Linked DNA regions of Caldisphaera lagunensis DSM 15908. Each later gene encodes a partner of the first gene's protein in a complex. Links are inferred from orthologs where the notes say so. Each region holds a gene or a part of one and is shown in the gene's direction. Other genes may lie near its edges. The genes, in order: rplV, rplM, CALAG_RS02105, CALAG_RS04180 and CALAG_RS03255.

What was found.
Region 2: rplV (region 1) and rplM share a complex: the UniProt entries of both Methanocaldococcus jannaschii proteins name them as parts of the 50S ribosomal subunit. The link is inferred for Caldisphaera lagunensis DSM 15908 from one-to-one orthologs.
Region 3: rplV (region 1) and CALAG_RS02105 share a complex: the UniProt entries of both Methanocaldococcus jannaschii proteins name them as parts of the 50S ribosomal subunit. The link is inferred for Caldisphaera lagunensis DSM 15908 from one-to-one orthologs.
Region 4: rplV (region 1) and CALAG_RS04180 share a complex: the UniProt entries of both Methanocaldococcus jannaschii proteins name them as parts of the 50S ribosomal subunit. The link is inferred for Caldisphaera lagunensis DSM 15908 from one-to-one orthologs.
Region 5: rplV (region 1) and CALAG_RS03255 share a complex: the UniProt entries of both Methanocaldococcus jannaschii proteins name them as parts of the 50S ribosomal subunit. The link is inferred for Caldisphaera lagunensis DSM 15908 from one-to-one orthologs.

What each region holds. Positions count from the first base shown.
Region 1 is NC_019791.1:1,355,483-1,361,156, forward strand. Bases 106-2,968 are described here. They hold rplV (50S ribosomal protein L22), read left to right. Parts: upstream 106-1,231; coding sequence 1,232-1,705; downstream 1,706-2,968. Other genes in these bases: CALAG_RS06695 (AbrB/MazE/SpoVT family DNA-binding domain-containing protein), read left to right, coding at 230-658; CALAG_RS06700 (30S ribosomal protein S19), read left to right, coding at 784-1,221; CALAG_RS06710 (30S ribosomal protein S3), read left to right, coding at 1,710-2,453; rpmC (50S ribosomal protein L29), read left to right, coding at 2,446-2,640; CALAG_RS06720 (ribonuclease P protein component 1), read left to right, coding at 2,653-2,925. In the rest of the region: CALAG_RS06725 (30S ribosomal protein S17), read left to right, coding at 3,154-3,492; CALAG_RS06730 (50S ribosomal protein L14), read left to right, coding at 3,511-3,933; rplX (50S ribosomal protein L24), read left to right, coding at 3,944-4,396; CALAG_RS06740 (30S ribosomal protein S4e), read left to right, coding at 4,389-5,147; CALAG_RS06745 (50S ribosomal protein L5), read left to right, coding at 5,144-5,674. UniProt on the Methanocaldococcus jannaschii protein: This protein binds specifically to 23S rRNA. It makes multiple contacts with different domains of the 23S rRNA in the assembled 50S subunit and ribosome.
Region 2 is NC_019791.1:534,400-539,980, forward strand. Bases 996-3,765 are described here. They hold rplM (50S ribosomal protein L13), read left to right. Parts: upstream 996-2,042; coding sequence 2,043-2,489; downstream 2,490-3,765. Other genes in these bases: CALAG_RS02695 (DNA-directed RNA polymerase subunit D), read left to right, coding at 996-1,676; CALAG_RS02700 (50S ribosomal protein L18e), read left to right, coding at 1,673-2,032; CALAG_RS02710 (30S ribosomal protein S9), read left to right, coding at 2,476-2,934; CALAG_RS02715 (DNA-directed RNA polymerase subunit N), read left to right, coding at 2,941-3,180; rpsB (30S ribosomal protein S2), read left to right, coding at 3,177-3,765. Outside these bases: CALAG_RS02685 (30S ribosomal protein S4), read left to right, coding at 1-358; CALAG_RS02690 (30S ribosomal protein S11), read left to right, coding at 358-753; more of CALAG_RS02695, read left to right, coding at 834-995; more of rpsB, read left to right, coding at 3,766-3,797; CALAG_RS02725 (ubiquitin family protein), read right to left, coding at 3,798-3,983; CALAG_RS02730 (cysteine hydrolase family protein), read right to left, coding at 4,089-4,673; CALAG_RS02735 (NAD(P)-dependent oxidoreductase), read left to right, coding at 5,106-5,581. UniProt on the Methanocaldococcus jannaschii protein: This protein is one of the early assembly proteins of the 50S ribosomal subunit, although it is not seen to bind rRNA by itself. It is important during the early stages of 50S assembly.
Region 3 is NC_019791.1:431,767-437,576, reverse strand. The notes cover bases 918-3,916. They hold CALAG_RS02105 (50S ribosomal protein L37ae), read left to right. Parts: upstream 918-2,283; coding sequence 2,284-2,550; downstream 2,551-3,916. Other genes in these bases: CALAG_RS02090 (prenyltransferase), read right to left, coding at 3,398-3,916; CALAG_RS02095 (KEOPS complex subunit Pcc1), read left to right, coding at 3,157-3,384; CALAG_RS02100 (Brix domain-containing protein), read left to right, coding at 2,565-3,173; rrp42 (exosome complex protein Rrp42), read left to right, coding at 1,430-2,284; rrp41 (exosome complex exonuclease Rrp41), read left to right, coding at 918-1,433. Outside these bases: CALAG_RS02125 (ribosome assembly factor SBDS), read left to right, coding at 1-9; exosome complex RNA-binding protein Rrp4, read left to right, coding at 13-705; more of rrp41, read left to right, coding at 702-917; more of CALAG_RS02090, read right to left, coding at 3,917-4,288; thpR (RNA 2',3'-cyclic phosphodiesterase), read left to right, coding at 4,694-5,251; CCA tRNA nucleotidyltransferase, read left to right, coding at 5,248-5,810. UniProt on the Methanocaldococcus jannaschii protein: Binds to the 23S rRNA.
Region 4 is NC_019791.1:849,258-855,003, reverse strand. Bases 1,184-4,118 are described here. They hold CALAG_RS04180 (50S ribosomal protein L2), read left to right. Parts: upstream 1,184-2,260; coding sequence 2,261-2,977; downstream 2,978-4,118. Other genes in these bases: CALAG_RS04175 (bifunctional hydroxymethylpyrimidine kinase/phosphomethylpyrimidine kinase), read right to left, coding at 2,978-4,118; CALAG_RS04185 (helicase HerA domain-containing protein), read left to right, coding at 1,184-2,244. In the rest of the region: CALAG_RS04190 (hypothetical protein), read left to right, coding at 1-751; more of CALAG_RS04185, read left to right, coding at 751-1,183; more of CALAG_RS04175, read right to left, coding at 4,119-4,360; CALAG_RS04170 (AIR synthase family protein), read right to left, coding at 4,353-5,441; CALAG_RS04165 (hypothetical protein), read left to right, coding at 5,645-5,746. UniProt on the Methanocaldococcus jannaschii protein: One of the primary rRNA binding proteins. Required for association of the 30S and 50S subunits to form the 70S ribosome, for tRNA binding and peptide bond formation. It has been suggested to have peptidyltransferase activity; this is somewhat controversial.
Region 5 is NC_019791.1:651,888-657,584, forward strand. Bases 1,889-4,774 are described here. They hold CALAG_RS03255 (50S ribosomal protein L3), read left to right. Parts: upstream 1,889-2,755; coding sequence 2,756-3,793; downstream 3,794-4,774. Other genes in these bases: CALAG_RS03250 (RtcB family protein), read left to right, coding at 1,889-2,647; rpl4p (50S ribosomal protein L4), read left to right, coding at 3,796-4,617; CALAG_RS03265 (50S ribosomal protein L23), read left to right, coding at 4,619-4,774. In the rest of the region: CALAG_RS03240 (saccharopine dehydrogenase family protein), read right to left, coding at 1-415; CALAG_RS07795 (hypothetical protein), read right to left, coding at 517-897; more of CALAG_RS03250, read left to right, coding at 1,247-1,888; more of CALAG_RS03265, read left to right, coding at 4,775-4,870; CALAG_RS03270 (Mrp/NBP35 family ATP-binding protein), read right to left, coding at 4,879-5,697. UniProt on the Methanocaldococcus jannaschii protein: One of the primary rRNA binding proteins, it binds directly near the 3'-end of the 23S rRNA, where it nucleates assembly of the 50S subunit.

The sequences.
Region 1 (5,674 bases):
TATGCGGTATGATGACGTGGGCAACCAATGAAGGAGAAGATGAAATACCTAGTCTCACTCTGACCGCAAATATGTTTATTTATAAATTAAAAAACAACTTAATACTTTTTAAAATTTTTTATTTTAAATTAAAAACTGTTATAAAAAGTAAAATTTTATACCTACTTCTTAACCTTTTTTATACGGATAGCATAAATTTAGTTGGATTAATTTGGATGAGGTGTATGATATGTCAAGTAATAGAATAACCGGTATAGTTAAGGTCGATTCAAAAGGAAGAATAACAATACCTCAGACTATGAGGGAAAATTTGGGAATAGAGCCTGGTATGCTAGTTGCATTATTGGCTGATGGTGATAAGAAAGAAATAGTAATAAATCCAATATTATCTGAAAATGCTAAGGTATTAGAATTAAATGTTGATATGATTGACAAACCTGGCTCGCTAGCAAAGGTTATTGACAAATTAGCAGAATATAAAATTGATATTATTTCGAATAGGTGTACATCGATAACAAGAAGAGAGGAAGGAGAATGTACTTTTATAATTGATACGAGCCAAAGTTCTATTGATGTTGATAAATTAAAATCTGTATTAGAATCTATTGATGTTGTTACTCAAGTAAGAATTAAACAATTTGAGGTTCCAACATACTAAATTAATAAAAACTTTTAAAAAATTAACAATATTATTTTTATTTCATAATAGCATAAAAGGATTTTTAAAGGCATTTAAATAACTAGGAATTGCTAGTAAGTGAGAGCGCCAGTTAGGTGAAAGGAATGTCAATAGAGCTGAAACCAGAATGGAAACGATTTAAATACAGAGGGAAGACTTTGGAAGAATTATTAAATATGCCTATGGATGAGCTTGTTAAATTATTTCCTTCTAGGTCAAGGAGAAGCTTGGCTAGAGGGTTTACACCATCCCAAAAAATCCTTTTATCAAAAATAAGAGCACTAAGAAAAATTATGCAGCAAGATCCTAGCAAGGAAAATGTAGTAATTAAGACTCACGTTAGAGACTTAGTTATTTTGCCGGAAATGATTGGTTTAACTATAGCTGTGTATAATGGTAAAGAATTTGTGCCTGTAAAGATAATACCGGAAATGATAGGGCATAGGCTTGGAGAATATAGCCATACAACAAAAACAGTCCATCATGGAGAGCCAGGATTAAAGGCTTCAAAGAGCAGCTTGCATGTAGCTGCAAAGGTGTGAGGTGAATACTATGCCACAGTGGAATTATTCTGTAAAATTACAAGATGAAAGTAAGGTTGCAAAGGCTGTTATAAGGGAAGTTCCTGTGCATCCAAAAGTAATTGTTGAAATTGCCAATGCAATAAATGGGATGAATCTAAAAAAGGCAGAGAGATTTTTGGAAAACGTAATAAAACAAAAAGAACCATTACCATTTAGAAGATCAAATAAAAAAGTTTCGCATAGAAGAGGTTTGAGCGATAGATGGGGGGTACCATCTGGAAGATATCCAATAAAAGCAGCAACGTATGTTTTAAATTTGCTAAGGAATGTTGAGAACAATGCTGATAATAAAGGACTAGAGATTGATAAATTAGTTATATATCATATTGGAGTAAGCAAAGGCCTTACATTGAAAAGGGCAATGCCTAGGGCCTTTGGTAGAGCTGATATACTTAGGAAATTTAGATCTAATATTGAAATAATAGTTAGAATGGAGGGTTAAGATTATGTCTAGAATAAAGAAATATTTCTTGGATCAGGCAATGCTTAGAGCCAAAATAGATGAGTATTTGGCTCAGAATTTCTATACTGCAGGTTATTCTGGGGTACATATAATACAAAGTGGACTAGGTACCAGGATCCATATATATGCTGAAAGGCCTGCACTTATTATAGGGAGAAAAGGGGCTACAATTAGGAGATTACAAGGTGTTTTTCAAAAGGTTTTTGGATTAGAGAACGTTCAAGTAACTGTTAGCCAGCCAGATAACACAGAATTAGATGCAAGAATTCAAGCGTTTAGAGTTGCTAGATCTTTAGAAATGGGATATCATTTTAGGAGAGTAGCAATGGCAACTTTAAGAAGAATAATTGAAGCAGGTGCAATTGGCGCAGAAATAGTTATAAGTGGTAAGCTAACTAACGAGAGAGCAAAATTTGAAAAGCTTCAAATGGGGAAAGTTATTAAAACAGGGGATATTGTAGATCAATATGTAGACAAGGCTGTTGCCCATGCTAAACTACCTCAAGGAATTTATGGGGTGAGAATTATTATAGTCAAACAACAGGCTTCTATGCCTCACATATATGAAAAAGGTGAAGATGAAATAAAGAATGTTGTTCAATCATTAAAGGAGCAAGTAGAAGAAATTAAATCTACCGAGGGCCAGGAAAAATTAGAGGAAATGATAGAAGAAATTAAAGAAGAGGAGGTTGAGGAAGGTGGGGAAATACAGGCTCAAAATGAATGATTTAAAGAAAATGCAAGAAGAAGAAGTAAAGAAGACGTTAAATGATATAAATACTGAGTTAACAGTGTTAAGACATAAAGCATCAACAGGCTCTCTAGATAATCCGGCCAGAATAAAACAGCTTAAGAAGAATAAGGCAAGGATTTTAACATTACTTAATGAAAAGAAAAAAGCTAATAATAAATAAATGTGATCTTTTTTGAAAATAAATAAGAAAAATTTAATATATCATGAAATAATAGGCTTATATGTTTGCATAGTTAAGCATTTAGATCCTTCTATTGAAGGTAAATGTGGAAAAATTTTATATGAGACAAAAAATACAATCATTATAGAAACTAATAAGGGTAAGGCAACTATATTAAAAAAGGGGGCAATATTTGAAATTAAGATTGATAATGAAAGGGTTGTTGTATTAGGAGATAACTTGATTGGTAGGCCTGAAGATAGGATTAAGAAAATCTTAAAATGATCTTAAAAAGTTTATAAAAATTTCAATTTATTTTTTAAGATACACATTAAATTTAAAAAAAATTAAGATATAGCCTTTTATAGATTTTTTCAAATTTATAAAATAAGAATATCTTTAAATAGAGTGATGTTTAGAAGACCATGCGAAAGGCTCCAATAGAGTTTATAAGTATCATTTTTTACTTTTTGATGTGCGGTAAAATGAGGAATCGCGATGGGTGTAAGTTTAATGCCAGAACAAAAAGCAATAAAGAATTTACAGATACCTGGGGTTAGTCCACCCTCAAAAAGTTGCAGTGATCCAAATTGTCCATGGCATGGATCACTTAGGGTTAGAGGGGTACTGTTAGAGGGTATTGTTGAAAAATTTAGGGCTAAGGGAAGTGCAGTAGTAAGGCATGAGTATCTATATTATGAGCGTAAATATAAAAGGTATGAGTGGAGAAAAACAAAGAAACTAGTTCATGTGCCTGAATGCTTAGATATAAAGGAAGGAGATAAGGTAGTAATTGGAGAAACAAAACCTTTATCAAAAACTATTAAGTTTGTAATATTAGGTAAAATATAAGTAGGGGTGTGATGATAAATGCCAAAGAAAAAGAAATATGGCGCAGTGCTCTCGAGAAGAGGATTTAGCGCAGGCCTTCAAGTGGGTTCAGTTGCGTTAGTTGCAGATAATAGTGGGGCAAAAGAAGCTTTGATAGTAGACGTACCTTTAGTAAAAACTAGAGTAAGAAGATTGGGAAGGGCAACTGTAGGAGATTTAGTTGTTGTTTCAATAAAAAAAGGAACCCCCCAAGTTAGAAAGCAGATTAGCTATGCTGTTGTCATAAGGCAGAAAAGACCTTATAAGAGATCAGATGGTACTTGGATATCCTTTAATGATAATGCACTAGTTTTAGTTAATCCTGATGGAACTCCAAAAGGGAGTGAAATAAGAGGGGCTATACCAAAAGAAGTAGCAGAAAGGTGGCCTACGGTTGCAAAGCTTGCAACATCAATTATATGAGGTGATTTAAATGATAAGTTCATCTATTCCAAAGAAACAAAGGAAGTACTTATTTAATATGCCTTTACATTTGAGGCATAAACTAGTTACAGTTAAATTAAGTAAAGAATTAAGAAATAAATTCGGAATTAGAAATTTACCAGTAAAAGTAGGAGATAAGGTTAGAGTTGTGAAAGGAACTCATAAAGGTAAAACTGGAAAGGTCACTGAGGTTGATTTAAAGAGATTGTTTGTAAAAATAGAGGGAATTAAAAGGAAAAAAGCAGATGGAACTGAAATACCAGTGAAAATTAGACCTTGGAATTTGGAAATAATTGATTTAGATTTAAAAGATGAGGAAAGAAAGAAAATTGTGCAGAGGAGAGGAGGAAAGATGCAGGAAACACAAAGTGAATTTGCTAAGGCTCAGGAATCAAGTGAAGAAAAAAGCACAGAAGAAAAAGAGGTGAAGACAAATGGGTAACATGGGAGGAACAAGGTCTATTAAGGGTATAGCAGCTCCTCCATTTTGGCCTATTGAGAGGAAATTAAGGCCGTGGACTCCTAAACCATCACCTGGACCTCATAATGCTGAACAAAGTTTGCCTTTATTAGTAGTTTTGAGGGATATGTTAAAATATGCCGAAACGGGTAAAGAAGCTATTAAGATTATTAATGAAAATAAAATTAAGGTTGACGGAAGAGTTGTTAACGATTATAAATACCCACTCAGTGTTATGGATGTTTTAGAGATACCTGAGAACGACGAATATTATAGAGTAATACCATATCCAACAGATTATCTAGGGCTTTATAAAATAACTAAGGAAGAAGCAAGTCTTAAGCCAGTAAGGATTGAAAATAAGACTATAGTCAAAGGAGGTAATTTACAATTAAACCTAAGTGGGGGGCGTAATATTTTAGTGAAATTTAAAGAAGGTGAAAAGAAAGAAGTTCCTTATAAAACACTAGATACATTGCTAATAACCTTACCAAATCAAGAAATAAAGGAGCACATACCTTTTCAAATAGGAGATTACGCATTGGTTATATGGGGTAAGAACGTAGGAAAATTAGGGAAGATTGTTTCAGTAAATAAACAATGGGGAAGAAAGAGCAGTACAGTAACTTTAGAAGGAAAGAGTGGAAGGAAGATACAGACGATTCTTGATTATATATTAATTGTAGGCAAAGAAAAACCAGTTATATCTTTACCAGGTGAGATAGAATTATGAGCATAGCATTAAGCGAAGATGAGGTAAATAAAATATTAAAGTCATGGGAAGAAAATCCTATGACCAAACCAAGGATAACAAAAGTAACAGTAAATATAGCTTTAGGCCAAGGTGGTGAAAAATTAGTGAAAGTACAAGAATTATTGACTCAGTTAACAGGCCAAAAAGCATCATTAAGGGCTGCAAAGAAAACTGTTAGGGCCTTTGGAGTAAGAAAGGGTGAAAATATAGCAACAATGGTAACTTTAAGAAGGGAAAAAGCTTATGCATTTTTAAAGAAAGCTCTAGAAGCTGTAGGTTATAGAATTAAGAAAAGCAGCATTGATAAGTTTGGTAATGTAGGTTTTGGGATAACTGAATATATATTGTTGCCTGGAGCAAGATATGACCCAGAAATAGGAATCGTAGGTATGGATGTAATAATAACTGTTGAGAAACCAGGCTATAGGATAGAAAAGAGAAAAATAAAAACTTCTGATCTACCTTTAAGGCATAGGGTTAAGCCTGAAGAAACGATGGTATTACTT
Region 2 (5,581 bases), 820 kb from region 1 along the record:
AGAGCCTCAAAGATCTGAAGCTAGTAAAAGCCTTCTAGATAGATTGTTCAAATTAGGTTTAATAAATAAAGATTCAAGTCTTGATGATATCTTAGGATTAACATCTGAAAATGTTTTAGAAAGAAGGTTGCAAACAATAGTCTTTAAAAAAGGCATGGCTAAAACCATTTATCAAGCAAGGCAATTCATAACACATGGTCATATAGCTATTAATGGTAAAAGGGTTACAAATCCTGGATATTTAGTTACAAGAGATGATGAGGATAAAATAACATATGCTGTTGGGAGTCCAATTAAAGAGATTATGGAAAAAAGTATTGAAAGTGTTGGAACTCAAGAAGAAAAAGGTGAGTCATGATGGCATTTAGGGAACTTAGATGGGGAATTGCGCATATTTATAGCAGTTTTAATAATACCATAATTCACATAACTGACTTAACTGGTTCTGAAACTTCTTCAAGAGTCTCAGGAGGTATGGTTGTAAAGGCAGATAGAGAAAAACCACAACCATATGCAGCAATGATAGCTGCAATAAGGGCGGCCCAAACATCCATGGATAGAGGGATAACAGCTATACACATAAAAGTTAGGGCCCCTGGTGGCCACGGTCCAAAAACTCCAGGACCTGGAGCTCAATCTGCTATAAGAGCCTTAGCAAGAGCAGGATTTGTTATAGGCAGAATAGAAGATGTAACTCCAATACCTCATGATACAACAAGGAGACCTGGTGGAAGGAGAGGAAGAAGAGTCTAAACCTTATCTTATTCATTTTTTAATATAAATTTAATTAGCCCGGTATTATTTATTATTTTGCAGACGATTAGGTGGCAAAAATGGAAAAAAGTGTTGACATATTAGATTTCAATAACAATAGAATCACAGTATATCTAGAAGGATTTCCAATAGCATTTGGCAATGCTTTAAGGAGGCTTGTTTTATCGGATGTACCAACCATGGCAGTTGATTATGTTTATTTTTACGATAATGATACAAGCGTTTATGATGAAATAATAGCTCATAGATTAGGTTTACTAGTATTGAAATCTGATGATGCTATTCACAAATATGGTTTACCAGAAAATTGTGCAGGAAAAAGTGAAACAGATACAAATTGTTACACACAAATAGTTCTTGAAAAGGAGTTAAGTAATGATAGTGGAAGCGGTATTTATGTTAAGGCATCTGATTTGAAGTTTTCTGATGCAAGCATAAAGCCTGCATATCCAGATACCCCAATTGTTTATTTAGCGCCCGGACAAAGAATTCATTTAGTTGCATACGCTAGACTTGGTAGAGGAAAAGAGCATGGAAAATGGAGCCCTGCATCTGCATCTGTTTTACAATATACTACATTAGTTGATATAAATGGCGAAAAAGCAACTGATGAATGTATAGAATGTGTTTCATATTATAAAGAAGTTGCCAACTCATTAAAAGCAAGAGAAAATACAACAATAGAATATAAAACAAACATAAACACAAGCGGATTAAGGTATTGTGAAGAAAGTTCTTGTAAAGATATAATAAAGGTTAGATATGATAGCAGCAGGTTATTATTAACTGTAGAATCTAACGGATCTTTAGAGCCACAGCAAATTATTTTAGAAGCCTCTAATAGCCTTGATAGGAGGGTAGAGGAGCTGTTAGAAAAAATAGAAAAGGTGAGTAATGCATGAGGAGACAAGTTACAAATGAAATATTGCTTAATACTATCAGTAGTTTGAGAAAGCAATATAAGAATACCAAATCTAAGATATGGTTATATGCTGCTGAATTATTATCAAGACCTAAGAGAAGGAGAATTGCAGTTAACTTAAATAAAATAAATAGGTTTGCCAATGATAATGATGTAATATTGATACCTGGAAAAGTTTTGGGAGAAGGGAGGATAAACAAAAAAGTAACTATAATAGCTTTTTCATTTTCCAAAGAAGCTATAGAAAAAATAAGATCCTCTGGAGGTAACTATATTACCATAGAAGAAGCATTAAAAACATATCCAGAGGGAAAGAGTATTAAAATATTAATATGAGGTGATAATAATGGAAGAAATAGTAATTGATGGTAGCAATACAATATTAGGTAGATTAGCAAGCCATGTAGCAAAATTATTATTAGAAGGAAAGAAAGTTGTAGTATTAAATTCGGAAAAAATAGCTGTAAGCGGAGATCCGACAAAATTAATTCAGTTTTACAAAGACACAATATTAAACGTTAAAACGCACTATTCTCATAAATGGAGACCTAAGAGAGCTAGATCTCCTACTAGATTATTTAAAAAGACTGTTTCAGGTATGTTGCCTAAAAATAATAAAAAAGGAGAAGAAGCATTAAAAAGATTAATTGTTTATGTTGGTGTTCCAAAAGAATATAAAAATAAGGAAGCTATAAAAGTACAGGAAGCTAGTGTAGAAAAATTAGGAGGTAGGTATACAACTTTGCAAGTAATTGCAGAGAATATGGGTTGGAAGGTGAATTTTGTTGAGTAATGCAAACGTAATAATATCAACAGGGAAAAGAAAAAAGGCTGTTGCAACAGCCATAATTAAACCTGGAAATGGAAAAGTAAAAGTAAATGGAGTCCCTGCTGAAATAATTCCTAACGTTATGGCAAAAACAAAAATTTTGGAACCAATATTGCTTGTTGGCAAAGAAATTAGAAACTTAATTGATATAGAAGTTAAGGTTAATGGAGGAGGAGTTATGGGTCAAGCAGCAGCAATAAGGACCGCTATAGCGAGAGGTTTGGTCTCATATTTCAAATGCAATGATAACAGTGAAGAGTGCCAAAAAAGAAACGAGATAGCAGAGAGAATTAAGCAAATATTTGAAGAATATGACAGATCAATGCTATCAGGAGACTACAGAAGAACAGAGCCTGAGAAATACATGAGATATGGAGCTAGAAGAGGTTGGCAGACTTCATATAGGTGAAAAATTATGTTACCTCCTGTTAGATGTTTAACTTGCGGTGCCCCTCTTGGGCATTTATATGAACCTTTTAAGAATAGAGTAGAAGCTGGAGAAGATCCTGAAAAGGTTTTGGATGATCTAGGAGTAAAAAGGTATTGTTGTAGAAGAACTCTTTATACTAGTGTGGCTTATATAGAACAGATCTCAAAATATAGCACAGCTAGAATTATAAGGGCTAAGGAATTGGAAAAGGGTGTTAGCTCTTGAGTGAAGAAGAAAATAAGGAATTATTAGTTTCATCAGATACATATAAAAAAGCTGGAGTTATTTTTGGAACACAGATATGCACAAAATACATGAGAAACTTTGTTTATAAAATACTTCCAGATGGCTTTTATTTGCTTGATGTAAACAAAATAGATGAAAGAATAAGAATTGCGGGTAGATTCTTATCAACATTTGACCCCAAGAAAATAGCAGTTGTTTCAACAAGAATTTATGGGCAAAGACCAATAACTATAATGTGTGATAAATTAGGTTGCAAAGCAATTAGTGGAAGAGTTATACCAGGTATATTCACAAATCCTAAGCTAGATAATTATATGGAGCCCGATGCAATTATAATAACAGATACAAGAACGGATAGACAAGCATTGGTAGAAGCAAGTAAAATAGGAATACCTGTTGTTGCATTAGCTGATACTGATAATAAAATAGAAGATGTTGATTTTATAATTCCAGCAAATAATAAAGGTAGGAGGAGCTTAGCATTAGTTTATTGGCTATTAACTAGAGAAATTATGAGAAATAAAGGATTATTAGCACCAGGACAAGAACCTGATTTCACTTATGAGGACTTCGTAACGAGTAGAATAAAGAAATAATCAACATTTAGTTCTTATTATATTTAGTATATCTCTTATTTCTTCGGTTAATTCATTTATTGCAATTAATTTTCCTCTAGATCCTTCACTCTTAGCCATTTCTGAAACATCCTTTTCTAAGAGCTCTAGCCTTATATAAACCATATCAAGCAACTCTCTAGTATCTTTCTTTTCTAGATCGTTCAAGCTTATCACCTCTCTATAAATATAATTCTAATTATAAAAAGGTTAGAGCAATTTAGTTAGTGTTAACTCCCCAGTTAACAATTAATATATAAAAGCATATTTATCCTACTTTAGCCTTTTCCAATAATTTATTATATCTTCAGACTTCATAACTATAAACATCTTTCTCATATTAGCTAAAGATCTTTCATGTGCTTCCTTATCATATGATGAAACTGCGTCTTCAGCAATTATTGGATAAAAGCCTAAATTGAATGCATCCCTAGCACTGCTTTCGACTCCAATTTCTGTTGCTATTCCAGTAAAGACTAGTGTGGTTATACCAGCATTTCTTACCATAAGTTCAAAATTTGTACCTACAAATATACTTGCAGTGTTTTTATTTATCACAATTTCGTTCTTTTCTGGCTTTACTGCCAATTCATAAAGAGAAGGATCTTGACCCCATGAACCTCTACTGCCCCACCTTGATAAGATAAACTTTCTAGCTGGAGATTCGAACCTATCTGGAAGAGGAGTAATTTTGGTATAAAATATTGGTACATTAGAAGATCTAGCAGAAGAAATTAATTTATTTAAAGAATTCATAAATTCTTCTCTATTAAAAATCCCTTGAACTAACATATTTTGAACATCCCAAACTATCAACGCACTACTACTTGGTTTCAAAATATCTTCATATGAACTCATATATCTCACCGATAAAATATGTGTAGAAGAAATATATAAAGATTATTTATAAATAAAAACTTCATGAGATTTTTAAATATATTTCATTAATAATTCTTTTCTAAATGATATTAACCAAAAGAAAACTTTCGTGTTTAAAATTACGTATGAAAATTAAACATGTTTTCCAACAAATAAAGAATATTACTTATAAGACTTTAAGATTTTTGTTTATTATCTTTATTATTTAAGTAATTCATGAATTTATATCATTCTTATTTCTCGCCAGAAACTTCATCCATTAGAGTGGGGAGGAATTCAGCAAAGTAGATATTTGAAGAATTAGTGAAATATGGAGGAACTGAAATCTTTATCAAAACTCCTAAAAATATGTGCTTTCTATTAAAACTATATACAAGCCATTTTAAAAAAATTTAATGTTCTACTATAAAAATAAAACTAAAAGAGGCACTAAAAATGAAGATCGGTATTATTGGTTTAGGAAGAATGGGTAGGGGTATTGCTAAAAACCTTGTAAATAAAGGATATGATGTAGAAGGTTATGATGTAGACCCTACGTCTTATAAAATTTTATCTAACCTAAAGAGCTTTAAGCCTCTTAACTCTATTTCAGAATCTAAGGACTCTGATTTTATTTTATTATTGTTACCAACTGGAAAGGAAGTAATAGAAGCACTAAAAGAATTAGTTAATTATAAAGGGATAATTATTGATATGACAACAATGGGATATGATGAATTGAATGATGTTATCAATTTCATTAATAACAATGGATTAAATTATATTTCAGCAAAAATAGAAAGAGGTCCCTCGGACGCCGAGGCTGGTAGATTAATATTTTATGTTGGAGGAAGAAAAGATTTAGTTGATAAATCTGATAAATTGTTTAAAGATATGGGAGAATACAT
Region 3 (5,810 bases), 920 kb from region 1 along the record:
GTGGTGTAAAATATGAGTGCGATAAGAAAAGTATTGGTTCCAGGAGAAAAAATTGAAGGAACAATTAATATCTCAGACTATTATATTTATGATTATAAAAATGAGAAGAGAGTTGCAATCATAGGAGTTGTCGATTATAAACAAGAAGGGATATCTTATTCTCCATTGAATGGTATCTATATACCAAAAGAAGGGGATATAGTAATAGGTTTAGTAACATCACATGGTGTTGCTAATTGGTTTGTTGACATAAATTCACCATATCAAGCAATACTTAGCGTGCAAGACTTCTTTGGTACAAAGCAGAGTAGTCAGTTTCCAGAAGATCCATTTAAGTACCTTCAAGTTGGTGAATACATAAAGGCTAAGATAGCAGCATTTGATAGGATTAGAAACCCTCTATTAACAGTTCAAGATAAAGGACTAGGTAAGATTGCTGAAGGGATTGTTGTTTCAGTACATCCAACAAGAGTGCCTAGAATAATTGGTAAAAAAGGATCAATGATAGAGATGTTAAAAAATGAAACGGGATGTGAATTTTTTGTTGCAGTCAATGGTATGATAAATATTAAATGCCAAAATGAACAGTTGGAAAGTATAGCATCAAATGCAATTAAAATAATAGAAACACAAGCACATATATCTGGGTTAACAGAGAGAGTTAAGAAGTTCATAGAAGAGGAGAGAAAAATTAGGGGAGTGTGATAATATTGGCTAGACCTCAAAGATTTATTGATGATGATGGAAAAAGATTAGATGGAAGAAAACCTGATGAAGTAAGACCAATAAAGATGCAAGTAGGAGTTTTAACTAATGCGGATGGCTCAGCACTAGTAGAATATGGTTTAACAAGGGTGCTAGCAGCAGTATACGGCCCAAAAGAATCTCAAAAATCAATGCTATTGCCAGATAGAGCAACTTTAAGAGTTAGGTACCATATGGCTCCATTTTCTACAGAAGAAAGGAAGAATCCTGCGCCAACAAGAAGAGAATTAGAACTTTCTAAAGTTTTAAGAGAATCATTAGAGCCTGTTGTTATAACTGAATATTTTCCTAGAACTTCAATAGATGTATTTATAGAAGTTTTACAATCTGATGGAGGAACTAGAACCGTTGGGGCAACTGCTGCCTCTCTTGCATTAGCAGATGCAGGTATACCAATGAGAGCATTGGTAGCAGGTGTAGCAATTGGAAAAGTTGATAATGTATTGATAGTTGATTTAAATGAGGTGGAAGATATGTATGGTGATGCGGATATGCCCGTTGTAGCTGCTCCAGATATTGGTCAAATAACCTTATACCAATTAAATGGAGTTCTAACTAAAGAAGAATTCCATAACGCAATTGATATGGCTATGAAGGTTATCACAAAAATAGTTGATATGGAAAAGGAAACTCTAAGGAGTTCATACATGGAGGTTGGTGAAGAATGAGCACTACACCATATAGGACTCAGATAATTCCCAAAATAAAAAGAGATGTTTATTTGAACTTATATAGGAAAGGTCAAAGAGCTGATGAAAGGGATTTCTATTCACCAAGAAAAATTAGCATACAAACAAATGTGCTGGAAAAAGCAAATGGATCTGCTCTTGTTAAGCTAGGCAATACCCAAGTTTTGGCAGGAATAAAAATAGAACCAGGAGAACCATTTGCTGATATGCCAGATGAAGGTGTATTGCAAGTTCATGCAGAACTTGTACCATTAGCTTCTCCACAATTTGAGCCAGGTCCTCCTGATGAAAATGCAATAGAATTGGCAAGAGTTATTGATAGAAGTCTTAGAGATCCTAAAGCAGTTGATTTAAAATCACTTGTAATAAGACCAGGGGATAAGGTTTGGATGCTATGGCTTGACCTATATATATTAGACTATGATGGTAATTTATTTGATGCGAGCATGCTTGCATCAATGGCTGCGTTATCTACAGCAAGAATGCCTGAGTTTGAGGAAATGGAAACCGGAGAAATTAAGCTAACCAATAAAATCTCAGATATACCAATTAAGTTAAATAAAAGGATAGTAACTGTTACAACAGCAAAAATTGAAAATTATATAATAGTTGATCCTAATCTTGATGAAGAAATAATATCAGATACAAGGTCTGTTATTTCATTCGACGAAAATGGAAATATAGTCGGAGTTCAAAAAACCGGTATGGGCTCAGTTTCTCAAGAAGAATTAGATAATATAGTAAACATATCAAGTCAGGCGGCGCAAGTATATTTTAAATTGCTAAATAATGCATTAGTAAGTGAAAAGAAGGAGGAAGGTGGTAAATAATGGTATATAGCCATACAAAAATAGTCGGTCCAGCAGGTAGATATGGTCCTAGATATGGATCTACTCTAAGGAAAAGAACAAAGGCAGTAATGGAAAAAATGTATCAAGATCATCAATGCCCATTTTGCGGAAGCATAGGCACAGTTAAGAGGGAAAGTGTTGGAATTTGGATATGTAAGAAATGCGGTCATAAGTGGGCAGGCGCTTCATATACTCCAAGATCAGAGTTATCAATATATCTGCCTAGATATTTTAAATCAGATTAATTTTGTGATGTATTTTGCCTAGTGTTCCTTTAAGATTTGAAAAGATATATAATAAAAATAAGTCTTCGATTTTATTAACGAGCAGTAGAGATCCAAGTACAAGAACTAGGACATTTATAAATGAGCTATCCAGCGTTTTACCTAAAAGCATTAAGATTGGGAGAGGTAAACTATCATTAGAAGAACTAAATCAGATCATTTTAAGGTATAATATTCCAAAATTGATTGTAATTAATGAATATAAAGGTAATCCGGGTAAAATTCAGTTATTTAAACCAAATGAAAATAGTAAAAGACCTGATTTGATTTTATATGCAATAATTTATGGGGTTTCTTTGAGAAAAGAACTAGGATTTAATAAAAAAATAAGCGTAAGAGATGCTGCAATAAAGTTAATTGATGAAAAACAAGATAATGTAAAATATGATTATATAAATAAACTATCAACCATGCTAGATCTAAATGTAAATGATAGATTAATTGATGAAAATAATATTGCTTATTTTTTAGTAAAATTTGATTTTCCTTATATTGATATCAAAGTTTTTAATAGAAATGTGAATATAGGCCCTAATTTTAAATTAAAGTTTGGTGATGATATAAATGATGGAAGTAAATTTTAAAATATGTTCAAACGATAAAATTGATCCTTTATATAAATCATTATTAGCTGAAGTCAATCAATCATCACCAAAAAAAGGTAAGGTAAGAGTTGAATTAAATGATAACTGTATAAATTTATTTATTAGCAGCAACACATTATCAGGATTAAGAGCAATATCAAATTCATATCTTAATCTAATTTATGCAATAATTAATTCATTATCTGTTTAAATATAAATTCATATTATAAAAATTTAGTTAGTCCTATGCTAAATGTATACATAACTCCAAAAAGTAAAGCTTGCATTGCTGTGTTTACATCTAATTTTGTTAGGTTATCATTAATTGCATTTCTTATAATGACGTAATTATATAATATTGTTATATTTGATAATAGTGTAGTAATTGGCAATACTTTAAAAACAAATATGCCCATCATAACAAATAAATATGGCATAAACAACTCAAAGAAAAATAACATCTTAGCTTTATATTTTCCTAAAATTATTGCAATAGTTTTTGCGCCAGAATTTTTATCGTAATTTATATCTCTTATGTTATTTATGTTCATAACAGTAAAGAGATATACTGAGGTAGGCAATCCAACAATAAGAGGTACGAAGCTTATTTTATCGGTTGCTAGATAATAAGCACCTAATGGAACAACAATACCCCAAGCTAAATATGCTGTTATCTCTCCTAGGGCATTATACTTTAAATAAAATGGGAAGCCTGAGTATCCATAAGCTAGCAAAAAACCTAGTAAGCCTAGAATTATAGATAACGGTCTTCCATTAAATGTTAAGAATAAACCAATAAATATTGCGATTGCTGATGATATAAATCCAAAAATCAAAGTTATATTTGGACTTAATATTTTATCAATAATTAAGTGATAAGGTCTTACATTACCTTCTTTGTCTATGTTTTTCTTAAAATCAAAGTAATCGTTAAATATATTTGATGCGATGTGCAGAAAAATTGATCCTATTATGCCTAACACAATTAATGTTAAATTTATCTTTAAGTAAATTATATATGTTACTAACACTACCGCTATGTAATCAAATATTGTCATAGGTAGGCTCCATGGCCTAATACCCTTTAAGACCTTAACCAATTTGCTCGATATCATTTTTATCATTATATCAATTATTAACTAGAGCTTTAAAGGGCTAATATTAATTTTTATTAATTAATAAATTATATAAAAAATTAAAAATATAACTATAGTAAATGAATGGAATACCAAGAATTCAGTTGATCCATTCATCTCTTCATAGAAGTTAAGTTTGCACTTGGAAAACTTTTTAGCATTTTTGAGTTTTTTAGATCTCATTAGGCCATTTCATGAAAATTCTATTGTGCTCAATTGAATGGATACGAAATGAAGAAATCATAATCTCAATTAATGAAAGACTTTGTGATATGCATAACTCAGATAAATACCAGCAAATTATTAGCTGATGTTTATATAGGAATTGATAAATAAGTTTTAATATATTTTTATAGAATTTATAAAGTATGGGCGAAGAAAACATTGGTTAGAGCATTTATTGCAGTAGATGTAAATGATAATAGTATAATCAATAAAATAAATGATACTATTCAGGCATTAAGTGAACTTAGTTTAAAAATAAAATTTGTTGAAACAGAAAATTTGCATATAACACTAAGATTCTTAGGGGAAATAAGCGAAGGGGATGTTTTAACAATAAAAGAAAATGTGATCAGCAAATTAAAATGTGAGCCATTCAATATAGTTTTGAAAGGTCTAGGGGCATTCCCAAATAATGAAAATCCAAGGGTAATTTGGATAGGTATATCAGAAGGATTTGATTTTTTGAAAAAACTAAAAATTCAGATTGATGATCTTTTAATCAAAAATGGATTTAAATTATCGCATGAAGAATTTGTTGCGCATTTAACAATAGGTAGAATAAAATTTGGTAAATCCAGTGCATTAAAGGAGTTATTAGAACAATACAGAAACTTTGATTATGGTACAATTAAAGTAAATTCAGTTAAGTTGAAAAAGAGCACCTTAACAAGACAAGGACCTATTTACGAAAATTTAGTGGAGGCTAATTGTAAATGAGTTGCAATAGAAATGATTTAGAAGAAAATATATTAAATCAGATTAAGCCTACTCCATTTCAAATAAAAATTCTAGAAAGGTTTTCGAATATTATTAAAAGAAAAATAAGCTATTGCATGAAAGGCAATGGTTTAGACGGTGTAGTAGAAGAAGTGGGAAGCTTTGCAAAAGGCACATTGTTAAATGATAAATGGGAATTAGATATATTTGTTTTATTAAAAGATATAGATAATGAATGGATAAATAATAATGGTAAGAACTTCTTATTATCATGCTTAAATGATTTTCCAACTATAATAAAGTATAGCCAACACCCGTATGTAACAGTATCATATATGGGTTTAGAGGCAGACGTTGTACCAACAGTGTTCGTTGAAAAGCCTAGAAAAAATGGAATGGGGGTTGAAAGAACGCCTTTTCATACAAGATATATTAATTCAAAACTTAATGCTTGCCAAAAAGACGATGTCAGGTTGCTTAAATCATTTTTCAAGGGGTTATCAATATATGGAGCAGAAAGTCATATTGAAGGATTTTCTGGATATCTTTCAGAATTATT
Region 4 (5,746 bases), 500 kb from region 1 along the record:
TAATGCTAAAGCAACATATAGAGGTAATGCTATTAAAAATTCATTAATTTATGTTTATACATATAACAATTCATATCAACAGATAGCATTATATAAAACAGATAATAATGGTGAAATAGTTAGCCCATATTATGGAGATGAGATACCATTACCCAGCGAAGTTCCATCTTATATTTTCTCTGTAATAGATGGAGTAGCGTTTAAACTATATCCATACCCATTTTATCCATATAATTTAACTTTTAACAATCAGGGTTTTAATTTATATACAAACAACATTTTATATGAAAATGAAAACTATACATTAGCATTTGAGGTTAATGGGAATTATAGCTCATATATTTTAGGTAATAAGGTATACATTTATGGTAATGGGGGATATGTAGAAATAAGAGCATTAAATGGTTGTGTTTCAAACTTAACCCATATAAATTTCGTAGAATATTTTGGAGAATGGAATTTTTATAATTTGAAGGGATATTATTATAAATTTGTGCCAAACAATCAAAGCAATTCTTATTTAATATTTACCATAAATAATTGCAATGTTTCTCAAATAAACGTTAAATATATAGATTATGCAAATAATTATTTAGGACTAGAAAATATATTAACCCCATCAATTTTAGAATATTTGCTTCTTTATTATATTACCGTTCCTTTGATGTACTTTTCCTTGCTTATATCAATAACGTATGGTTTAGCAAGGTTGCTAGGAGGCAGGAGAGGTATTATACCAAGAGTGATATAATGCTTACCCCCTTTCAAATTTTTGATTTTATAATAGGTATTATAGCATTTGTTTCAATATTTTTAATATTAAAAAATATGAGATCTGGAACTGATCTTGCATTACCTTTAAAAATAAAACCAAAAAAGAAGGGCGAGGTTATTGAATATGAAATCAATGGGAAAAAGTATGCTGGTATTGCATATATATCAGATAACCTTCCCAGAGGAGGTGAAGATTTACCTAAGAGATTAATAAGAATTGCCAGATCATCAAGGCTAAGCGTCTCATTTATTTCAAATATGTATAACGTTAATAAAAGCTCATTATTAAAACTTATTGATGAAGAAATGAAAAAGGCTGACTTAAGTTTTTCTACAACAAATCAAACAAAATATAGGGAGAGATTAAGATTTTTGGAGGATTTATATAAAGAAGTTGCAAGAATAGGAGTGCCATACATAGGTAGTTTTGGATTTATAGTTTGGATTGATAAAGATGACAGGGATTCAGAATTATATGCAGAATCTTTTAGGAGTCTAGTTGAAGCTGAGGCCCAAATAAAAACAAGGAGGATTTCAAATATAGAAGAGATTTTATCTATTACTAATCCAATGGATACTATTGATGAATCCACATCTTTTGCTATAACTTCTGCTGATGATATAGGGGAATACGAAGGGATTGTTATTGGAGAAGAATATGATGAACATGGAAAAACAGTTTTATTATCATGGCCTGACCATTTTAAACATCATATAGGTATCTTTGGTCCAACTGGAAGAGGAAAAACAGTTTTATTAGCAGGAATTGCTATGCAACTTTCACTAATTTCATCCATTACGAAAAATCCTCAATCTATAATTGTCATAGATCCTAAAGGAGATCTATCCTCTCTATTAAGAAAAAACGCTGATTTTTATATAGAACCGGGCATAAATGATTGCGTTAAAATTCCTAGGATGAATGGCTTAGCAAATAAATTAATTGAAAGCTCTATGAAAACTGGTGAAGGGGGTAAAATTAATTTATGTGAAGGCCATATGGAAAAGAAGGGATTAATGGTATACAATTTATCTAAGATGCCTAACGAAACAAGGAATGTATATGCCTCCTTGTTAATATCATCTCTTGCCTTACAGGCAAGTGAAGAAGGTTTTTCCACACCATTGGTATTGATTATTGATGAAACGTGGAGAATTGTTAACAATTCATACTTTCATTTAGAATTTGCTATGAGGGAGGGTAGAAGTAAGGGACTTTATACGATTTACGCAACTCAAATACCAAGCGATGTAGGCAAGAATATAATAGATAATACGGGAGTTAAAGTTATATTTGGAGGTTTTACGAACTATTACGTTGATATATCACAGCAAATTGGAATTGAAAATGCTGACATATTAAAAGAACTACCTGTTGGTCACATGATTCTTAAAATAGAGAATAATCGTGAAAAAACCGTAAAGGTTATAGACTTTAACAAATTGCTTAAAAAAGGAGAAAATAGCTAAAAAATAGGTGCGAAAAATGGGAAAAAGTTTAAGGCAGCAAAGGGCTGGCAGAGGAGGTTCGCAGTTCAGAAATCCAGGATTTATACATGTTAGCCCTGGAAAATACTTGCCCAATGATGGTAAAACAGAGAAGGGTATAATAAAGGATTTAGTCCATGATCCAGGTAGATATGTGCCATTAGCTTATGTTATAACTGAATCTGGAAAGGAATTCTTTGTTCCTGCGGCAGAAGGAGCATATGTTGGTCAAGAAATCCAGATAGGAGAAAATGCTGAACCCAATTTTGGAAACATATTACCATTAAACAAAATACCTGAAGGAACATATGTTTTTAATGTTGAACTAAGGCCAGGAGATGGAGGAAAATTAGCAAGACAAGCTGGAAGCTATGCGTTGGTTTTAGGAAAAAGTGGGGATAAAGTTAGAATAAGACTTCCAAGTAAAGTTGAAAAGGAATTAGATGGAAATTGCAGAGCAACCATAGGCATTCCTGCTGGTGCAGGGAGAATCGAAAAACCATTGTTAAAGGCTAGCGCTTCTTATTATAAATCAAAGGCAAAGGCAACTAAATTCCCAACAGTAAGAGGGGTTGCAATGAATGTTGCATCTCATCCATTTGGTGGTGGTTCGCATCAACATGAAGGCAGACCCACAACAGTTGCTAGAAATACCCCACCTGGTAGAAAAGTTGGCCATATAGCTGCAAGAAGAACTGGAAAGAAGAAAAAGTAGTCATAATAATTCGGCAATCTTTATCATTTTTCCAACAACTTCATTTGCAGTTTTTCCAAATATAATTGCTCCAGGTTCCTTTCCAAAATCACCATAATCTATTATTATATCTAATGGATTACTCATGTTTTTAATACTCATGTTTTTAATAGCAAATTCTATTCCCCATTGCATTGATCCTCCTTCCTTCTCTTTCACATCTTTCGGTTCATATTTTCTATCATAATATGAATATGAAAAGTTTAATTTTTCAATTATTCTTTTAATATCATCATTATAAGCAATATTTGCTGCAGATCTATATTCTGGGAAATAATCCATAAACTTTAGTAAAGCCCTGGCAACATGATCACTAGCCCCAAATTCAGGTTCTTTTGCAAATATTAATTTATCTTTAAATTTTCTGATTCTTCCAGGAACTGCAATAACGTCATCTATACTTCTAGCATAAAACCTTGGTAAAGCCATAGCTAAATTTGTTGATATTTCTGGAATTAGTTTTGCAATGAGCTCTTGTTTTTCATCCAATAATTTCAATGCGTTTTTCATTTCAATATATACCATATATTTATGATAAGGTATTTCCATATATGATATTGGATTTACTGGACCATGGCCTTTACCTAATGGTAATCCATAAAATATAGCGTTGCTTATTAATTCTTTAGCAATCTTTATTGATTCAACTATTCCATAACCTTTAGCCAAATTAGCTGTTATTGATGCAGAAAACGAGCAACCTGTTCCATGATCACTCTTTGTATTTATTCTCTTTCCTACAAATTCTCTAAATTCTCCATTATAATACAAAACATCTATTGATTCCTCCCCCTTCATATGACCTCCTTTTACTATTGCAGCCTTTGCTCCGAATTCTTCTACAATTATTTTTGCAGCCTTTCTTGCATCATCTAAATTAAGTATTTTCATATTAGTGATTTTTTCTGCTTCTGGTATATTAGGGGTAATTACTGTAGCTCTTGGTATTAATTTTTTTATTAATATATTTACTGCATCTTCCCTAAGCAAAGGAGCACAACTCTTTGAAACCATAACAGGATCTATTACCAAAGGAAAATCATATGATTTTAGAGTGTTTGCAACTTCTTCAACTATTAGAGCATTGCTTAACATTCCTGTTTTTGCTGCATCTATTCCAAAATCATTATACACAGCTTCTATCTGTTTTCTAACCATATCTGGAGTTACATCGTAAATTCCAGTAACTTCATATGTATTTTGTGCTGTAACACTTGTTATAGCAACAGTACCATGAACACCTAAAGAAGCGAATGTTTTAAGATCTGCTGCTATTCCAGCTCCTCCACCACTATCACTTCCTGCTATAGTTAAAGCAACTGGAATTTGTTTGTACTTATTCATATTTTCCACCCTTAACTAATTCTAACGTCTTATAGAATATTGGCCAAAAATCATCTTTTTCTGGCTGTTTTATTTCTTTTTCATTACCATCAATTAAATATACCCCCCTCCCTTCTTTTGCTTCACCTATTATTTGTGCTTCAATACCTCTTTCTTTTAATAAATTGATTGCCTCATCTTTCATATCTTTGCTAATAGCAGCAATTAATGTGCCTTCACTTATTGATGCGTATGGATCGATTTTTAGATTAGTAAATCTAGAAAATGAATCTAAAACCTTTGAAACATCCTCTCTTATAAATAATTTATCCTTATAAACATCAATTCTTATATTGCTTGCCTCTGCAATATCATTTAATGCTCCCCAAACTCCATATTCTGTTGCATCATGCATAGCCTTTACCCCCTTCCTTAATCCAAGCTTAGATAATGTTAAAGCATCGTCAACAACTGATTGAAGCCAAAATATGTTTTGGGCATTTAATGCAAATTCCTTCCCATAGTCCTTTTCTAATACTTGAGGAAATAAAGAAGCTAAAATTCCTGCAGTCTCTATTGCTGGCCCTTTTGTCATTAAAATTAAGTCTCCAGGTTCTGCCATAGCAGGGGAAACATAATTATCTTTATCTGTTATCCCTATTAAAGTGGCACCACCTATCATTGGATAATCAATTCCTTCATACCTTCCTGTATGTCCTGCAACTATTGAAATCCCTAATTTTAAACATTCATTATGAATGTTTAGCCACATTTCCTTAAATTCATCATCTGTCATCTTCATAGGTAGGTTTAGATCAATAAACAAATATTTTGGAGGTATGCCTGAAACAGCTACATCACTTGCTAATATATGAACTGCGAACCATGAACTTTTCTTCCAACCATATTCCGGAACTATATAAACTGGATCTACCTCAATTATCAAATCTTTATCTCCAACCCTTAATACTCCGAAATCAACTCCAAATTGCGGACCAACCTTTACATCGGAACTTTTTACCCCTAAGTTAGGATATATTGTATCTTCAAACAATTTTCTATTAACTTTTCCAATTATTTTATTTGAGATCAAAGCAAACACCCTATAATTATTACCCTTATCAGTAGTAACAAGCAAGTTATTAAAGTTTTATATTTATAATTTTTATTGCAAATTTTTGTGTATTATTGCATAATCCAACACCTTTTATGTAAAAAAAGTATACCTAAGGTATAAGAATAAAACCAATGAAGATTATTAAGATTCCGGTGATAAAAATAGTATTCATAAACATTATACCGAAATTGCCTTTCAAAATCTATAATCAATATGGTAATGATAAAAAGGGATCTCCCATAAACTATTTTTTATCTATCACAAGAAATCAAAATATTAAAAGTTCTGAA
Region 5 (5,697 bases), 700 kb from region 1 along the record:
ACTTGTTCATACCATATGAAATTAGCATATTAGATAATCCAGGAGCAACGCCCGCATCTAATAACACAGAAACCCCATTTTTTTCTGCAATTTCTCCTATATCTTTTGGATCTTCAGGGAAAAAAGAAACATCTACAACATTAATTCCTAATGAAACAATGTTTTTTAGTGCATTAAAAGCAATGCTTCCTGGTAATGAAGTTATTGCTAAATCAATGTCTTTTAAAGAAAGACAAGATTGCATATCTAATACATTCACTTTTTTGTAACTCAAATTTAACTCATTTGATACCTTTTTTAAAGAATTTTCATTATAATCAAATAGCGTTACATTGAATCCTTCATTTTTTAATAAATAAGCAGCTCTTTTTCCAACATTTCCAACTCCTATAATACCAATATTCAAATTAAACACCAACCTCTGCAGTTCCAACTATCATCATATATCAGTCGACCCTCTTATTTGCTTCATTGGTTGGCGTTTATTATATTATAAAAATAAAATTTATATCTTGATTATATCTTAATATTTGACCTAGTTTTATCGTTATATATTAAAGGTATATGAGGGTTATAGCCTAATGATAACCTCATTTTTTCTAAAAACTCTTCCAATCTTTTGCTGAAGTATTCAATACCAGAAACGTTAACTGTTTTCATCATCTCCATTCTAATCCTTAATGCTCTGCTTAAATCTGATAGCAATTTGGCTTCATAATTTATACCACTATAAGGTCTTTTTATGAATTCTTTTTGTTTATTATATTCTAAAAGAGAAGAAAGCTCATATAATGCATCTTCCATAGATTTATCTTCTATGGAATACGGTATTTTAAAATAAAGATCTTCTATTTCTATCACAACTTTAACAATCGCATTATTTATTATTTCTCCCATCATTTTAATCATACTATAAATTGCAATCAAACCCTTTAAGCTTACCGTCCAGCAGATAAATAAGATAAGTTTATTATGAAGTGTTCCATTAGAGGGCCCGGACCGGGATTCGAACCCGGGACTTCTCGGTCCACAGCCGAGCGCTCTAACCAGCTGAGCTATCCGGGCCATGAATTTAACCGGGCCCATAAAATTTAGTGAGAACTAGGTTTATTAAATTGTTTTCTTTTAATATAATTTTTATAATATATAAAACAGAAATAATATTCTAAACCTTTATATAATACTTTGAAATTGGTGAATAAAATTGCCAGGAATAGAGCCCAAAAAAATTGGAGATCATACATGGATGATAGAGAAAACAGGATGCATGAAGGTTCCTTCTATAATTTATGCAGACGATGTTTTGATAGAAAAAATGAAGCAGGATATGACATTAAATCAATCAATTAATGTAGCATGCTTGCAAGGAATACAAAAGTATAGTTTAGTTATGCCTGATGGCCATCAAGGTTACGGATTTCCAATAGGAGGAGTTGCCGCTATGGCTATAGATGAAAATGGTGTTATAAGTCCGGGAGGGGTAGGTTATGATATAAATTGTGGTGTTAGACTAATAAGAACAAGTTTAAGTTTAAAAGATGTTTTGCCTAAGATAAAAGATCTCATAAACATAATTTATGATAATGTTCCAAGCGGTTTGGGAAGTACTGGTAAATTAAAGTTGACAAATGCTGAATTAGATAACATATTAAATTATGGAGCAAAATGGGCTGTTGAAAAAGGGTATGGTTGGGAAAAGGATATAGATTTTATAGAAGAAAATGGAGCATGGAAATTAGCAGATGCATCTAAAGTAAGCAATGCAGCAAGAAAAAGAGGATCTAATGAATTAGGTACTTTAGGAAGCGGTAATCATTTTCTGGAAGTACAATATGTTGATAAGGTATTTGATGAAAAGCTTGCAAAGGCATTTGGTATTTTTGAAAATCAAGTTACAATAATGATCCATACAGGTAGTAGAGGTTTAGGGCATCAGGTAGCAAGCGATTATTTGCAAATAATGGAAAGGGCTATGAGAAGATATAATACAATTCCTCCTGATAGAGAACTTGCAAGTATACCTTACAATTCTCCAGAGGCTCAAGATTATGTAAGAGCTATGGCGTCCGCAGCTAATTATGCATGGGCAAATAGGCAAATTATAATGCATTGGACAAGAGAAAGTTTTGCTCAAGTATTTAAGACTGATCCAGAAAATCTAGGTATGGATTTAGTATATGACGTTGCTCATAATATAGCTAAGATTGAGGAATATGATATAGATGGTAAAAGGAAAAAAGTTGTTGTTCATAGAAAAGGTGCAACAAGAGCATTTCCTCCAGGGAATAAAGAAATACCGTCAAAATACAGAGATTATGGTCAACCAGTTTTAATTCCTGGTAGCATGGGAACAGCAAGTTATATTTTGGCTGGAGTTGAAACCGGGGTTAAATCTTGGTTTACAGCACCTCATGGTGCAGGTAGATGGATGAGTAGATCATCTGCTAAGAGGGAAAGATCTTATAAAGAAGTTGTTGATGAATTAAACAAAAAAGGAATTTATCTAAAGGCAAGTAATGTAGCGACAGTAATTGAAGAGATGCCAGAAGCATATAAAAATGTTGATAATGTAGCAGAAACGGCTGCAGCTGTAGGGATAGCAAAACTTGTTGCTAGAATGAGACCCATAGGCGTTACAAAGGGCTGAGAGAGTCTCATGGTATTTTATTGCTATAGTTAATTGAAATTTATTTCTAATTTTAAGTAAAGCTTTATAAACTAACCAGATCCCTGCAAGATTGAAAAGGTGCTAGAGATGGGGCATCGTAAAAAGTCAGCAGCACGTCGAGGTAGCTTAGGATTTTATCCAAGACAAAGGGCAGTGGAATTTGTACCCAGAATAAAATCATGGCCAACACTATCAATTCAAGAACCTAAATTATTAGGATTTATAGGATATAAGGTTGGAATGACTCATGTATTTATTATAGAGAATAGACAAGGATTACCAACGTATGGAAAAGAAGTTATGAGACCAGTAACAATAGTTGAAACGCCTCCTGTTTATGTATTAGCAGTTAGAGGATATGCATTCGATCTAAACAAAGGTTTGTATCCCCTAACAGAAGCTTGGAGTAAAATACCTAACGACTTGGAATTAGAGAGAAGGATAAGCACTTTAGGAGAATTTGATACAGAGGGTTCAATAAAAGAATTACAAAAGAGTGCAAATGAATTAAAGGAAATAAGGGTTTTGATAGCTTCACAACCAAAGTTAACTGGAGGATTAAGCAAGAAAAAACCTGATGTAATTGAAGTTAAGGTTAATGCACCATCAAATGATGTAAAGAAAGCATTAGATTTCGCAATAAATAAATTGGGTCAACAAGTAACTGTAAAAGACGTTTTTCAACCAGGCCAAGTAATAGATGTATTAGCAGTATCAAAGGGTAAGGGTTGGCAAGGTGTTATAAAAAGAGCTGGAGCAAAGCAATTGCCAAGATGGACAAAGCATAGAAAAGGAAGTAGAAAGATTGGAGCAAGGAGTCATGGCTTAGGAACTTGGTGGGAAAACCCATCACCAGGTCAATTAGGTTTTCACAGAAGAACAGATTATAATAAGAGGATATTAGATATAGGCGATGAAGGATATAAGGTAACACCTGCTGGAGGATTTATCAACTATGGAATAGTTAAAAGTTCATATATAATGCTTGAAGGTTCAATACCGGGTGTAGTCAAAAGACCAATAGTATTAAGGTACCCAATAAGGCCTCCTGTATGGTATTTATCAATGGGCATAAAGAAGCCTCAAATCACTTATATTAGTTTATCTAGTAAACAGGGTGTGTAAACATGGTAAGCATAAGTTCATCAATGTTATTTTATTTATCTCCTAAGGTTTCAGTAATTAAATATAATTCAAAGGGAGAAGAAGAAGGAGAAATAGAGCTACCAGATGTATTCAGGATCCCAATAAGAAGGGATTTAATATTAAGGGCATTTTTAAGTGAATTTACTGCATCAATCCAACCAAAGGCTAGAGACCCTATGGCAGGGAAGAGAACTACGGCTAAAAGCCTTGGAATTGGCCATGGAGTTGCAAGGGTACCTAGAATAAAAGGAGGGATGAGGGCAGCATTTGTTCCTATGGTTAGAAAGGGAAGGGCAGCATTTCCGCCAAGATTAGATGAAAAAATACATGAAGAAATAAACAAAAAAGAAAGGACTTTAGCTATAATGAGTTCTTTGGCTGCAACTGCAATACCTGATTTGGTTAAGGAAAGAGGTCATGAATTTGATTCAAAGACCGTTCCAATTATTATAAATTCTGATATATTAAATGAAATTAAGAAGGCAAAAGAGGCTAGAGAAATATTGGGCAAAATAGGTATTTATAAAGATATAGAAAGAGCAGCAGAAAGGATAAGGGTAAGATCAGGAAAGGGGAAGATGAGGGGAAGGACATATAAAAATGTTAATAGCATATTATTTATTGTAGAAAATCATAATTCACCTTTTGCTAGATCAGTAACGAATATGCCAGGGGTAGATGTAATAGAACCAAACCTAGTTAGTGTAACACATTTATCTCCAGGAGGAGTACCTGGAAGATTAACTGTTATAACTACTGAAGCATTAAATGCATTAAGTAAGAGGTTTAGTTTGGGTGAGTGAAATGGAAGTTATTTTAAGAATAGTTATGAGTGAAAAGGCATCTAGATTAATGGAAGAAAGCAATACTTTAACATTTATTGTATCAAGGGATGCAAATAAGCAAAAAATAAAGGAAGCAATAGAATCTTTATATAACGTTAAAGTTGAATCAGTTAATACGCTAATTACGCCAAAAGGGGAAAAGAAGGCATATGTAAAATTATCAAAAGAATATAAAGCAGCAGATATTGCAACAAAATTCGGTCTATTGTAAATTTTGCATTATTTTTGCAAATTGTTTTCTTCTTTCTTGTTTGCCTTCTCTAAGACTTCTAAGAATTTTTTAGATATATCCATAAAAATCTTAGATGCTTCAAGTTCTGGATAATCTATGAAGAATGCAATACCGTTATCGTTGCTTTCCCTTATTTTTGGATCAATAGGTATTTTTCCTAAAAATGTTATGTTATATTCTTTAGATATTTCTTCTGCTGCACCTTTACCAAATATATAATATATTTTTCCATCGTCGCATTTGAAGTAGCTCATATTTTCTATTATTCCTAGAATTGGTACATTTATTTTTTGAGCAAAGTTAGCAGCTTTCTTAACAACATATTTTGATATTTCGCTAGGTATTGTTACCATAAGGAAACCTGTTAGATTTGGAATTATTTGTGCAATAGTTAATTGCTCATCTCCAGTTCCTGGGGGTAGGTCTATTAATAGGTATTCAATACCTTCCCAATCAGTATATGCTAATAATTGCCTAATTGCAGTTGTTTTTATTGATCCTCTCCAAATAACTGGGGTATCCTCTGTTGGTAGCATTAATCCTACAGAAACTACTTTAACTCCATGCCTGCTAACTGCTGGTATTATTGATCCATCATCTCTAGCTAATAAGCCTTTTGATAATTCTATCCCAAGCATTTTAGGTATACTAGGTCCATGAAAATCTGCATCTAATACTGCAACATTTTTTCCCAAAGAGCTTAATGCTATTGCGAGATTAGAGGTAACAAAAGATTTACCTACTCCTCCTTTGCTGCTTAATATAGCTATTTTATAAGGTATTTTTTTCATTTTTTCTACTACTTT